DNA from 3 places in the Bacillus sp. THAF10 genome. Region 3 is predicted to be linked to each of the others. Evidence: riboswitches for the same ligand, from Rfam matches in the RefSeq annotation. Region 3 holds a riboswitch; each other region holds the start of a gene.
What was found. A riboswitch is a leader RNA that binds a small molecule or an ion and turns the genes downstream of it on or off. The one in region 3 is predicted to bind S-adenosylmethionine.
Positions count from the first base shown of each region.

Region 1: another riboswitch for S-adenosylmethionine. It lies ahead of mtnW (2,3-diketo-5-methylthiopentyl-1-phosphate enolase); the one in region 3 lies ahead of FIU87_RS04820 (methionine ABC transporter ATP-binding protein).
Region 2: another riboswitch for S-adenosylmethionine. It lies ahead of FIU87_RS17285 (methionine ABC transporter ATP-binding protein); the one in region 3 lies ahead of FIU87_RS04820 (methionine ABC transporter ATP-binding protein).

Region 1 is NZ_CP045403.1:1,398,600-1,402,812, reverse strand. It holds gene FIU87_RS07390 (2-hydroxy-3-keto-5-methylthiopentenyl-1-phosphate phosphatase) at 1-665, opposite strand, end outside; gene FIU87_RS07395 (methylthioribulose 1-phosphate dehydratase) at 1-3, opposite strand, end outside; gene mtnW (2,3-diketo-5-methylthiopentyl-1-phosphate enolase) at 662-1,906, opposite strand; SAM riboswitch class I at 1,984-2,086, opposite strand; gene FIU87_RS07380 (pyridoxal phosphate-dependent aminotransferase) at 2,165-3,337, opposite strand; gene FIU87_RS07375 (carbon-nitrogen family hydrolase) at 3,438-4,213, shown strand, end outside.
Region 2 is NZ_CP045403.1:3,336,097-3,340,309, forward strand. It holds gene FIU87_RS17275 (MetQ/NlpA family ABC transporter substrate-binding protein) at 1-414, opposite strand, end outside; gene FIU87_RS17280 (methionine ABC transporter permease) at 434-1,090, opposite strand; gene FIU87_RS17285 (methionine ABC transporter ATP-binding protein) at 1,083-2,108, opposite strand; SAM riboswitch class I at 2,210-2,326, opposite strand; gene FIU87_RS17290 (diacylglycerol/lipid kinase family protein) at 2,408-3,298, opposite strand; gene FIU87_RS17295 (hypothetical protein) at 3,356-3,691, opposite strand; gene FIU87_RS17300 (MFS transporter) at 3,812-4,213, opposite strand, start outside.
Region 3 is NZ_CP045403.1:896,487-900,699, reverse strand. It holds gene FIU87_RS04830 (hypothetical protein) at 1-751, opposite strand, end outside; gene FIU87_RS04825 (hypothetical protein) at 766-1,371, opposite strand; SAM riboswitch class I at 1,565-1,668, shown strand; SAM riboswitch class I at 1,845-1,948, shown strand; gene FIU87_RS04820 (methionine ABC transporter ATP-binding protein) at 2,038-3,069, shown strand; gene FIU87_RS04815 (methionine ABC transporter permease) at 3,059-3,709, shown strand; gene FIU87_RS04810 (MetQ/NlpA family ABC transporter substrate-binding protein) at 3,725-4,213, shown strand, end outside.

The DNA.
Region 1 (4,213 bases), 500 kb from region 3:
CATGCCCTCACCTCGCTCTTTTTAAGGATTTCCATCACATCAAAAAACGTTTCAAAGCTAGAAAAAGGAATGCCCAAGTTTTTGCATTTGTCTGCTAGAAAGTCTCTGGCAATTACTTGATCTGCAAGCCTTGCAGCCTCTAAGTCTGTAATCGAATCGCCGATTACAATGATACGGTCATTTTCCTTACATAGACTTCTTATGATAGTTGGCTTACAGCACCCACAATCGTTTTCACAACTATTATCACAGGTGTGCGGCCAAACGATGCTAATTTGATTTTGTGAGAAATCAGAGCTGTTACAATAGATGTCCTCACTACTGATATAGCTGGCTAAAATGGGTTCTACAAAAAAATCGATTCCACCTGAGACAACGTACAAAGGAATATTCTTTTCCTTTGCATAAGAAACAAATTCAGCAAAGCCTTCTCTTATTTCCGCATGTTTCATAATAAAATTCTTAATGTCCTGTTTCTTAGAGGAAGGCAGTAAAGCAAACATCTTGCCAACTCCCTCTTTTATGGAGACTTCTTGGGCTAACACTTGATTCTTAATACCGTCCCATTCTGGGGGAGCAAACTCTTTCATAATGGCAATAATATTGTCACTGTTAGTAATTGTCCCATCAAAGTCACAAAAAATGATTGGTTGCTTGGTTGTCATTGTGCGACCTCAACATTACCCCATTGTTCAAGGGCAATTTTCAATTCCTCATGAGTAGAGGCATAGTTTTCTAACAGCTCACCAGCTAACACCGCTTCTACAGCTTGACGGAATGCTTTTCCTCCTGAAGCTGCACCAAGCTTATGTCCATGAATTCCTCCGCCTGCATTTATAATGGCATCCTTCCCAAAGTCTTGATATAAAAGAGGTACAAGACCCGGATGGATTCCTGCAGATGGTACTGGAATTGTCTTTTTCACATGTGCCTCCTCCAAGGTTAGGGCATCACGAATTCCTAAAGCCTGTTCTTTCGGTAGTGCGACACTTCCATATGGGGACGGAAATAACGAAAAATCTGCACCTGCGTACCTCAAAAGCTTTCCTAGTAGCAATTCATTTGAAATTCCATAAAATTCAGATGGAGTAAGGGCCCCACTTACAGCAGGATGAGCCATGATTGGAATAGAAATTTCCTTTTCCTCTACAAGCGCTTGTAGAGTGTCTAAACCATAGGAAAAAACATTAAACAAAAGTGCATCTGCCCCAAGCTCAGCTGCGCGCTTTGCTTTTTCTTTTAACTCAAATGTTCTACCGGTTAAATTAACGGCGTATCTTGCCCTGTGACCTGTTTCTTCGTAAACTTCCTCAAGCGCAATTTTCCCTTCTGTTATTCTTTTTTCAAATGGAGTGAAGTCGTTTTCAAAAAGAATCTCATCATCCTTAATAAAATCTACTCCTCCTTTTGCTTGCTCCTTTAACTGGTGGATAAGATAGTTCATATCTCTGCCAATGACACCTTTAAAAATACTCATGACAAACGGCCGATGAAAAACGCCAGTTAATTCTCTAAGACCAGTAATGCCAAGCTTTGGCCCTGGAAATGCTTGTTTTAGTTGCTCGTTAAACGTTAAGTCTATCAGCTTTATCTCCCCATCCAAGGAAAGCTTTCCGAAAACTGTCGTTAGAATTGCTGGAAGATCATTACTAAAGTTCCAAGCAGGGTAAGCAATTTGGATAATTCCTCTCGTGATGTTCTTATGCAAATAGCTGTTAACGACTTCGCTCGGTTCTAGCTCTTTTACACTTACCACTTTTCCTTTATGTTTTTTTAATTGTTCTTTTTCAAGCTGCGGTAAATCGGTCCAAGATCCGATTGTTAAGCCAAGCGCGATACCTTCTGCCTTTTTTTCAAGGTTTCCTTTATGATCATGAATCAGGTAAGTTGCGATTATTTCACTCATGTTCTTCATCCTTTCAACATGCTCTATAAAAAACAAAAAACCCCTTCGCTAAAGAAGAGGTTAGGTTATCTAACATCCTCTTATCTATCAGCGATTTGCTGCAAGAATTAGCACCGTGCTTGTAAAAAGTCGGTTGCCGGGTTTCATAGGGCTAGTCCCTCCACCTGCTCTTGATAAGATTGAATTAGGTTTTGATCATTTTTTTATAAAATCTAGTTGCGATTATGCCATCATTTCACGTGGATGTCAACAGAAATTTCAGAATATCTTCAACTCTCTGATTCTTTTTATTGCTTCTTTCAGCCTTTCCTCTTCTGTAAGCAATCCCACTCGGACGTACCCTTCTCCGTACTTCCCAAATCCAACTCCAGGTGCAACTACAACATGCGCCTCATGTAAAAGCTTGTCTGCAAAGGTAACAGATGTGTACCCATCAGGAACCTTTAACCAAGCGAAAAAAGATCCCTTAGGAGCTGTAACTTCCCAACCAAGTTGTTGAAGACCTTCGATTAGGATATTTCTTCTTTTCTCATACAAATTCACTAAATCCATCACACATTTTTGTGAATCTAATAGCGCTGTTGCTGCCGCCTCTTGAACTGCTCCAAATAAACTCACATAAAGGTGATCTTGCAAAAGATTTATGCTTGAAATAACATTTTCGTTTCCAATTGCGAAACCTACACGCCACCCTGCCATATTAAAAGTTTTAGATAGTGTATAGATTTCAATCCCCACTTCTTTTGCACCTTCTGTTTGTAAAAAGCTAATTGGCTTTTCTCCATCAAAGCCTATGGCACCATAAGCAAAATCATGAACCACACAAATATTATGCTTGGTGGCAAGCTCCACAGTTTGTTCAAAGAATTGTTTGTTCGCAACCGCTCCTGTTGGATTGTTTGGATAGTTAAGAAACATGAGTTTTGCTTTTTCTAAAACATCTGCCTCTAACTCTTCATAGTTTGGTAAAAAATGATATACTTCTTGTAACGGCATATATTCCATTTTTGCCTTTGCAAGCGCGACACCAGACCAATAATCAGGATAACCTGGGTCAGGAACAAGGACGGTATCCCCTTCATTTAACAAGCATAAAGGGATTTCCACTAGGCCTGCTTTCCCCCCAAAAAGAACTGCCACTTCCTTTTCTGGATCAAGATCCACGTCATATTCCCTTTTGTAGAATGACGCGATGGCTTCTTTCAAAAATGAGTGCCCTCTAAACGGGGAATATTTATGGTGATGTGGCTTTTGAACAGCGTTCTGTAAGGAGTTTACAATATGTTCAGGCGTTGGCTGGTCAGGATTTCCCTGTCCTAGATTAATAACATCATGACCCTGAGCCATTACTTTTCCCACTTTTTTCACTAAAGAGGCAAAAAACTGTACCGGAAGGGAATCTAAAAGTTCAGATTGTTGGAAATTCTTCATTTAGTCCACCTACTTAAAAAATTCTTGAAATCCTAGTCACAAATCATATATTGTTAGAATCAACTTGTAAAGCATTTTTTTCTATAAGGGAGGAAAGATTATGAGCTGGAAAATTGCTTGTATTCAATTTGATATAGCTTTTGGAGATCCTGAAAAAAACATTGATAAAGTGTGTGAATTAATAAAGAAAGCTGGGGAAGAACACCCTGATATAATCGTGCTTCCTGAGCTATGGTCGACAGGCTATGATTTAGAACGACTTGATAAAATAGCGGACTCTGGTGGTTTCGTAACAACAAAGTTACTCAAATCAGCTGCAAAAGAAGTTGGTGCACATATTGTTGGGGGCTCTGTTGCCAAAAAAACAAATAAGGGAATTTATAATACGATGTTAACAGTAAATAAAGACGGAGAAGTGGTCGGAGAATATAGCAAGCTTCACTTGTTCAGACTCATGGATGAACACCACTTTTTACAACCCGGAAAAACAGACGGGCTTTTTGAGCTAGATGGCGAAGCTTGTGCAGGCTTCATCTGCTATGATATAAGATTTCCTGAATGGATTCGCGCCCATACAACGAAACAGGCAAAAGCGATTTTCGTCGTTGCAGAATGGCCACTTGCGCGCGTGGAACACTGGCGAACGTTACTAATTGCACGAGCAATTGAAAATCAATGTTATGTGATTGCTTGCAACCGTTCAGGCGCAGATCCGAAAAACACCTTCGCAGGGCATTCCATGATTATTGATCCTTGGGGAGAAATTTTGGCTGAAGCAGGTGAAGAAGAAGAAATTATTACAGCCACTGTAGACTTAGCAAAAGTCGATGAAGTACGAAAAAAAATTCCAATCTTTGAAGATAGAAGACCACAATA
Region 2 (4,213 bases), 1.6 Mb from region 3:
ACTCATCAGAATTTCCGCACCTTCTGGGAGATCCTCAAGGCTGTCATATTTCTTTGAATACACACCAATTGGCTCTATGTGAACGCCGCCTACACTTACAAAATCGTAGTCATTTTCTTCAATTTGCGATTTTAAATATGGCTCGTGTTGGAAAAAGTTTGCGTCAATATCCCCATCACGAAGTGTTTGATTTGGAATAACATAATCGGTAAATGTTTGGATATCCAGTTCGATTCCTTTTTCTTCAAGTAACGGTTTTGCTTCTTCAAGAATTTCTGCGTGAGGTACATTAGATGCACCAATCACTAATTTTCCTTCTTCTATCTTGGAGCCACCTTCTTTTTCCCCATTTCCACATGCAGCAAGAACCAATATTAATAATGAGACTGCAAAAAGACTTATTACCTTTTTCATCTGTACATCCCTCTTTCTGTTAACGTTTGTCTAATTTGTTTGTTATTAAATCACCAATGTATTGGATGATAAATACGATAATTAAAATAATGACGGTACATACTAATGTTACTTCCCAATTATTACGTTGGAATCCATCCAAGAAGGCCAGGTTTCCAAGTCCACCTGCTCCAATAATGCCTGCCATCGCAGTGTAACTGACAATCGCGATAGCTGTAACTGTGATCCCCGAAACTAAAGCTGGCATCGATTCCGGAAGTAATACTTTCCAAATGATTTCTGTAGTCTTTGCCCCCATGGAACGAGCTGCTTCGATGACACCTTTATCTATTTCACGTAAAGCAATCTCTACCATCCTTGCATAGAAAGGTGCTGCACCAATTATCAAAGCTGGCAGCGCTGCATTAGCCCCAATAATCGTACCCATAATCGTTCTTGTGAATGGAATCAATAAGAAGATTAAAATTACAAAGGGAATAGAACGAAATATATTAACAAAAGCAGCGACCAAACCATTGATGAAACGATTTTGCCATATGTTTCCTTTAGCCGTCAAAAAAAGCAGTAAGCCAAGGACGATTCCTAAAACAAACGTAGCGACAACAGAGATACTGCTCATATAAAGCGTTTCAACGGTAGCATCCCACATCTTGTCCCAATTTACCCGCTCAAGCATGTGTGATCACCTCCAACTCCACTTGCTGCTCTTTAATAAAATCAAGGGCACGTTCAAGCTCTTCCTGCTCACCATCTAAATGAACAAATAAAGAACCATATGCTCCATTTTGCGTTTGTGATATTTTCCCTTGCACAATGTTTACTTCTATAGGAAACTTACGTATCAAATTTGTGATTAACGGCTGTTCGGCAGAAGTCCCAACAAAGGTTAATTGAATCACTTGCCCACGTGGATATTCTGCTAATAAATGCTCGATGGTTTCTTGTGTTTCTTCAGGCTCTGTTACCTGTTTGACAAAACGTTTCGTAATATCCTGTTCTGGTTTTCGGAATACGTGAAGAACATCCCCTTGCTCAACAACCTTTCCATTTTCCATCACTGCTACACGATGACAAATTTTTCGAATAACATGCATTTCGTGAGTGATTAACACAATCGTTAAGGACAATCGTTTATTGATGTCCACAAGCAGCTCTAAAATAGAATCTGTTGTTTGTGGATCTAAGGCAGAAGTTGCTTCATCACATAAGAGAACTTTCGGATTGTTCGCTAGTGCTCTGGCAATTCCAACCCGCTGTTTTTGCCCTCCACTTAACTGAGATGGATAAGAATCTCCTCTACCTTCTAAACCAACGAGTTTAATTAATTCATCCACTCTTCGATTTCGTTCCGAACGTCCTACACCTGCAATCTCTAAGGGAAAGGCGATGTTTTCTTTTACTGTTCTCGACCATAATAGGTTAAAGTGTTGAAAAATCATGCTGATTTCTTGGCGTGCCTTACGAAGCTCAGGGCCTTTAATTTTCCCGAAATTTCTTCCAGCAACATCGACTACACCATCAGTTGGCGTTTCTAATCCATTTAACATTCTAATCAAGGTACTTTTTCCTGCTCCACTATATCCAATGATTCCGTAGATTTCTCCTTGATTAATGGATAGATCTATATTATCAACGGCTGTAACGGGACCGTTTCTAGTTTTAAAAACCTTTGTAACTCCTTGAAGTGATATCAAAACCTACACCTGCTTTCTCATAGTCCTCTAGTTAGCGTACCCCAAACTAAAAAATCCCTTCTGCCAAATGAGCAGAAAGGATTATATGTAAAGGGTCCTTCCTCTCATCTGCCAAAGCAATTAATAACGCTTTGTGTGACTTGGCACCATTTCAACAATTACTTGTTGACGGTTGCCGGGTTTCATCGGGCACGTCCCTCCACCACTCTCGATAAGAGATAAAATATAAAGTTTGGGTAATTTGAATTAACGATTGCTATCGTATCATGGTGATAATTAGACTGTCAACTAAAAACTTTCTATAAAACATTTAGTGCTTTTTCCTCTATTTTAAATTTGAATTTTTCGTGGCTAATAATTTCTCCATCACACTGAAGTACCATTTTACCTGTTTGTTTAAGACACACTTTCTGTCCCCTCGTCATACTAACATGACGATGTTTTACATGTGCTCCTTTAATTACTAGGGGAAATACAAACAAAAGCTCAAAGCGACTGATCCCAGAAACTACACACATATCCAGCTTTCCATCGCGGGCATCCGCTTCTGGACATATTTTTAACCCGCCCCCATAATAAGGCAGGTTCGCCATGGCAATGAGCCATACATCTTTATAAATCCTTTCATTGCCGTCTATGTTAACTACAACATCAGAAGGTTGATAGGTAAATAGAACTTTAAAAATATTTACGATATATGCTAAACTTCCAAGGCGAATTTTATTTAAGAAGCTTTTTGATGAGGATGCATTTGTTACCTCTGCTACCTTTCCATCAAACCCCATCCCAGCTATGGATAGAAAATATCTATCTCCAGCCTTCCCAATATCTATCTTTTTAGCTTCAAAGGTAAGGATGCGCTCTAATGCTTTATGAGGTGCAAAGGGAATGTTCATACTTCTTGCATAATCATTTCCCGATCCTGATGGAATTACGCCCAGAGGAATATTTTTATATACTAAACCATTTATGACCTCATGAATCGTTCCATCTCCGCCAATTACCACAACAGCTGAAACCTCTTTTTTTAGTTTTCCAATGATTTCCTTAGCATGTCCTTGCTTTTCTGTATATTCTACAAGAAAATCTACCCTTTTTTCTTTCATTAACTTCTCTATTTTTGTCCAAACCTTAAGACCTCTTCCATTACCTGAGATCTTGTTGACAATAAAAAAATACAAAAAACCCACCGCCTATTTTCTCTTTTTCTACCCTTTATATTCTCTATAAGCAGTAGGTTATCCTTTTTAGCTCACGCCTTTTTGCACTGGCTTGTTTACTAAGGTAAACAATGAATCCATCAGCAGATATTGTCTAAACGACCCCTTAAACTGGAGACTCTTGAGATCCCTCATCTTAGTTCCGTTAAGCATTTTCACGACCTCTTCCCGCGATCCTTCAATACTAACGTCAATGGAGACTGGCTTTATTTCTAGCTGTAATTGGTTTTTGGTAACAGAAAAAATGAACTTCTCTCCATCTACAATCAGGCAGCAGCAGACATTGTAATACGGTAAAATTTCCATTAAATGCGATTTTGCCATCGCTCTTTTTAGAAACATTTCCAGAATTTCTTTTACCACACCAACCACCCCCTTTATAAGAAATATTCCTCTTCGCAAAAGAAAAACCCTTTAAAATAACAAGAACAATTACCGATAATTTCCGATAATTGTTCTTCATTTCCCAAGAAATATGTCAGTCTATGATGTCTTAACAACGGCTTTTGCTATACTTACCGTCGATTTTTCCCTAAACATCAAATAAAAGAAGATAGAGCTTGTCAAATAAAGAACAGCTGTAATGGAGAAAACAATCGAATATCCCCAATATTCCCCATAAACTAAGACAATGCCCATTGAAACCGGCCCCATACTTGCCCAACCTAGTGAAAACACCATTTGATTCATGGAATTAGCAAAACCTTTTAAAGAGTTATCCACTTTGTCCATCATCATGGAGGAAATGATTGGATTGGCCGCATTCATTAAGGCTTGCCTAAATAAAAAGCCAAGTGCAGCTAGCCAAAAAACTTGAGTGAAAGCAGTGATGAGCATAAACGGAAGCGACAGTACTTGCAAAATAACAACCGCTCGCATTTCTCC
Region 3 (4,213 bases):
GCTCTGCTGCGGAAGCTTCTGAGAGCTTTGCATACTTTGCTTCTCCCTCTACTACAACCTCCATGCCATCGCCGAGTGGGGTAACCCACAAGGCATAGGTGGAGCCGTTCATGTGAAATCGATAGTCAGGGTCTCTTACCATCTCCACTTTCACTTTACTTTCCCCGAACCTATTTGCAAAGAAATCTTCCAATCGTTGAAGTTCTGTGGCCGCTTCCACTATTTTCACCGTTTCATACCCAGCGTCTGTGCGCTTCTCTACCTTTACTGGCTGAAGCTTTTGGGCGTTCTCTTTTTTCGCCAGCCACTTTTCATTGCTGCCATGAACTTCTTCTCTCGTTTTTCCATCCAGTGAATATGGTGCACCTGCTAACGCTTCATCCGAATACGGAAAGGACCACCCACCAACAACCTTGTTCTCAATCAGAAATACGGTTGCATGACTTTTCCCTTTTTTATATTGATCATCTAACGGATGACCACTGACTAAAAAGTGAACAGTAGCCATCACTTCATCCAAATAATCATCTAATTCCCCGTATTGCACACTTAGCAATTGGTCATTGGGCATCACATTGACAAAGTTCCGTTTAAACTCTATTTCCCCTTCCTCTTCAAAGGAAACAATCGAATAGCCTAATCCTTCTAAATGAGACTTTGCAATTTCTCCTTGTTCACTGAGCGTCGCAACACTCATATTATAGCTACAACCACTTACCAAAAACACACAAATAAGGAGCATCCACTTCATCTAAGCACCTCCCTTTAATTTAGTAGCATCTGTAGATCACTTTGCTTTTCATAAGATAAGCGATTTAATCCTCGTAAAATATCAATCCAAAAATCATCTGTGATGCTAATCTCAGCACTGCCTTCCTCATTTAGCTCCAAATGCTGTGTCCGTCTATGAAGCTCTTTTATGCAGTTACTATTAAATAAGACCAACATTTCCACCTTTTTAACAAAGGTATCGTCCACATCCATCCTAGTTTTTATTTCAAGTTGCCCCTGCTGTCTGTTGAACACGGCTTCTGTTAAAAACGCAGCACTTGCAATCGAATACGCATCATGTTGATAACGGTCTAAGTGGACCGCCAGTCCGTGGTAATCCTCATAATATCGCACTTGAACATAGACGTTTTCTCTCACCTGAGCGAGTTGCTCTTGAGAAAGAGTCCCCTCGTTCAAAATAGCTTTAAAAATTCTATCGTTATCTTCAAAGCTAGCTATAAAATGAGAGGTATCATTCCGTACCGCTGCAGAATGGTACTCTGCATAGCCTTTATTGATTTTATATGTATTAATTAATGCTACCACTACCATAATAAAACTTAGAAAACTAATGCTAATTACAATACTAGACTTCTTCAACTCACTTCTCTCCTTTGCCATATATCCCCATTAAATATGACGAATTGGAACACCCATAGGTTTCATTTTTCAAAATATTTTCATAATAAGCCCAGCAAGGACGTAAGCGTTTACACAATCATTTATTGTAAAAAAACCTATTGACACTCAAAAAAAACCATACTAAACTAAGCATCAATCAAATAAAACTTTTTTCTTATCCAGAGAGGTGGAGGGAACGGCCCTGTGAAACCTCGGCAACAGGCTTGCATAAGCACTGTGCCAATTCCATCAAGCGATTCGCTTGAAAGATAAGAAGAGCAAAAGTTCACCCGGACTAAAAACCTCTTCTTATCTATGTAGGAAGAGGTTTTTTGTTTTTGTAATAGACGAATGCATCTTTTCACAATCTTGAGACCCCGCAGGCAAAGCCGAGGAGGCTCAAGGTCGCCCTTAGGAAGTCATAAGCGACGTATAACAACTTTATAATTGTTTTCTTATCCAGAGAGGTGGAGGGAATGGCCCTATGAAACCTCGGCAACAGGCTTACATGAGCACTGTGCCAATTCCATCAAGCAATTCGCTTGAAAGATAAGAAAGAGCATCGATCCCCCAATGCCCTTTTCTTGTCTTTTCAAGAAAAGGGTATTTTTTATATTTTTTCAAGAAACGGAGGAAGCACCCAGCATGATCTCATTTAAAGATGTTAAAAAGGTATACAAAAGTGGTGATAAGGAGGTTCATGCCCTTGATGGTATTGACCTCAACATTGAAGAAGGAGAAATTTACGGTGTCATCGGTTTTAGTGGAGCCGGCAAAAGCTCGCTCATTCGTTGCGTGAACCTGCTTGAGCGTCCGACTTCAGGAAGGGTTTTGATAGGCGGAGTAGATTTAACCCAGCTTTCCCCGAAAAAAATTCGCGAAGCCAAGCGAAAAATCGGCATGGTCTTTCAACATTTCAATCTTCTAAACTCGAAAACCGTGTATGAAAATGTTGCAATGCCCTTAATCATTAGTGGTACAAATAAGGCAGAAATAAAAGAAAGAGTGAAGGAGCTACTCGAATTTGTCGGGCTTGCTGATAAAAAAGACAATTACCCTGATCAGTTATCAGGCGGACAAAAACAACGTGTTGGTATCGCCAGAGCCCTTGCCACAAGGCCTTCTGTCCTGCTTTGTGACGAAGCAACCTCCGCTCTTGATCCACAAACAACAAGCTCCATCCTAGAGCTTTTGAAAAAAATAAACAAGGACTACAAAATTACCGTTCTCATGATTACGCATGAAATGTCCGTCATCCGCGACATTTGTGATAAAGTCGCTGTTATTGAAAAAGGAAAAATCATTGAGCATGGAACAGTATTTGATTTATTTTCTAACCCACAAACAGAAACAGCACGCAACTTTGTCAGCTCCGTCTTAAATGACAAGCTGCCAAAATCGATTCTAGAGCTCGTAAGCAACAAAGATGACCATCAAGGAGTTTATCGCATTAACTTTGTTGGTGCCTCCACTGGCCAGCCCTTTTTGTCTCAGGTGGCCAAGAAATTTAAAGTCGACGTCAATGTGCTCTTCGGTAACATAACAGAGCTTCAAGGAATTCCATTTGGTAATTTGATCGTGGAGTTAAAAGGAGAGCCATCTGAAATAAAAAGAGCCCTATTTTACATCCAACAAGAAAAAGTTCTAGTGAAAGAGGTGAACGCACATGCGAGTTAGACCAGATCAGATTATTGATGCCTTACTTGAAACAGTATCGATGGTAAGCTTCTCCTTACTGTTCTCCGTCCTACTGGGCTTGCCGCTTGGTGTGCTCCTAGTGGTTTCAAGAAAAGGACATATTTTAGAAAATACTTACCTATTTAACCTAATAAATCCTGTCATAAACGTATTTCGCTCGATACCGTTCATCATTTTACTTGTTGCCATCATTCCGATTACCAGATTGCTTGTTGGTACCTCGATCGGGACCGCAGCAGCAACTGTACCTTTAATTTTTTACGCAGCGCCATATTTTGCAAGACTCGTAGAAAACTCACTTCTCGAGGTGGAGCCAGGTGTTTTGGAAGCAGCAGAAGCAATGGGGGCGACACCAAGGCAAATCATTTTCAAATTTTTGCTACCAGAAGCATTAAGCTCCCTCGTCTTAGCCATCACGATCGCCACCATTGGACTTATTGGGGCATCCGCCATGGCAGGGGCTGTTGGCGGGGGTGGCCTTGGTGATCTTGCCATTACCTATGGCTACCAGCAATTTGACGAAGTAACGATGTTAATCACCGTCGCCATCCTTGTGGTATTGGTACAGGGTGTTCAGAGTTCCGGAAATATTTTATCAAAAAAAATTAGAAGACGATAAGGAGAGAAAGACATCATGAAAAAATTACTAGGTTTTGCAGGATTATTTTTATTACTACTGGTAGCGGCAGGCTGCTCAGATGATGAGAAAACAGTAAAAATTGGCGTAAGTGGTACTGACACAAGAATTTGGGACTTTGTAGCTGAAAAAGCAGAAAAGGAAGGAATTAATATCGAAATTGTCACTTTTAATGACTATGTGCAGCCAAACCTTGCCCTTGCACAGAAGGAAATTGATGCAAACGCATTTCAGACCATCTCTTATTTTGAAGCATTTATTAAAGAGCACGACTTAGACTTATCACCAATTGCGACCACTGTTATTGCCCCACTCGGTCTATACTCTGAAAAACATGAAAAGGTGGAGGACATTCCGGAGGGCGGAAAAATTGCGGTGCCTAATGAAGCAACAAATATGGGAAGAGCCTTCCTACTCTTACAGGATGCCGGCCTTATCACCCTGCCGGAGGACTTTGACGGCAATGGCTCCTTAGACAAAATCGTA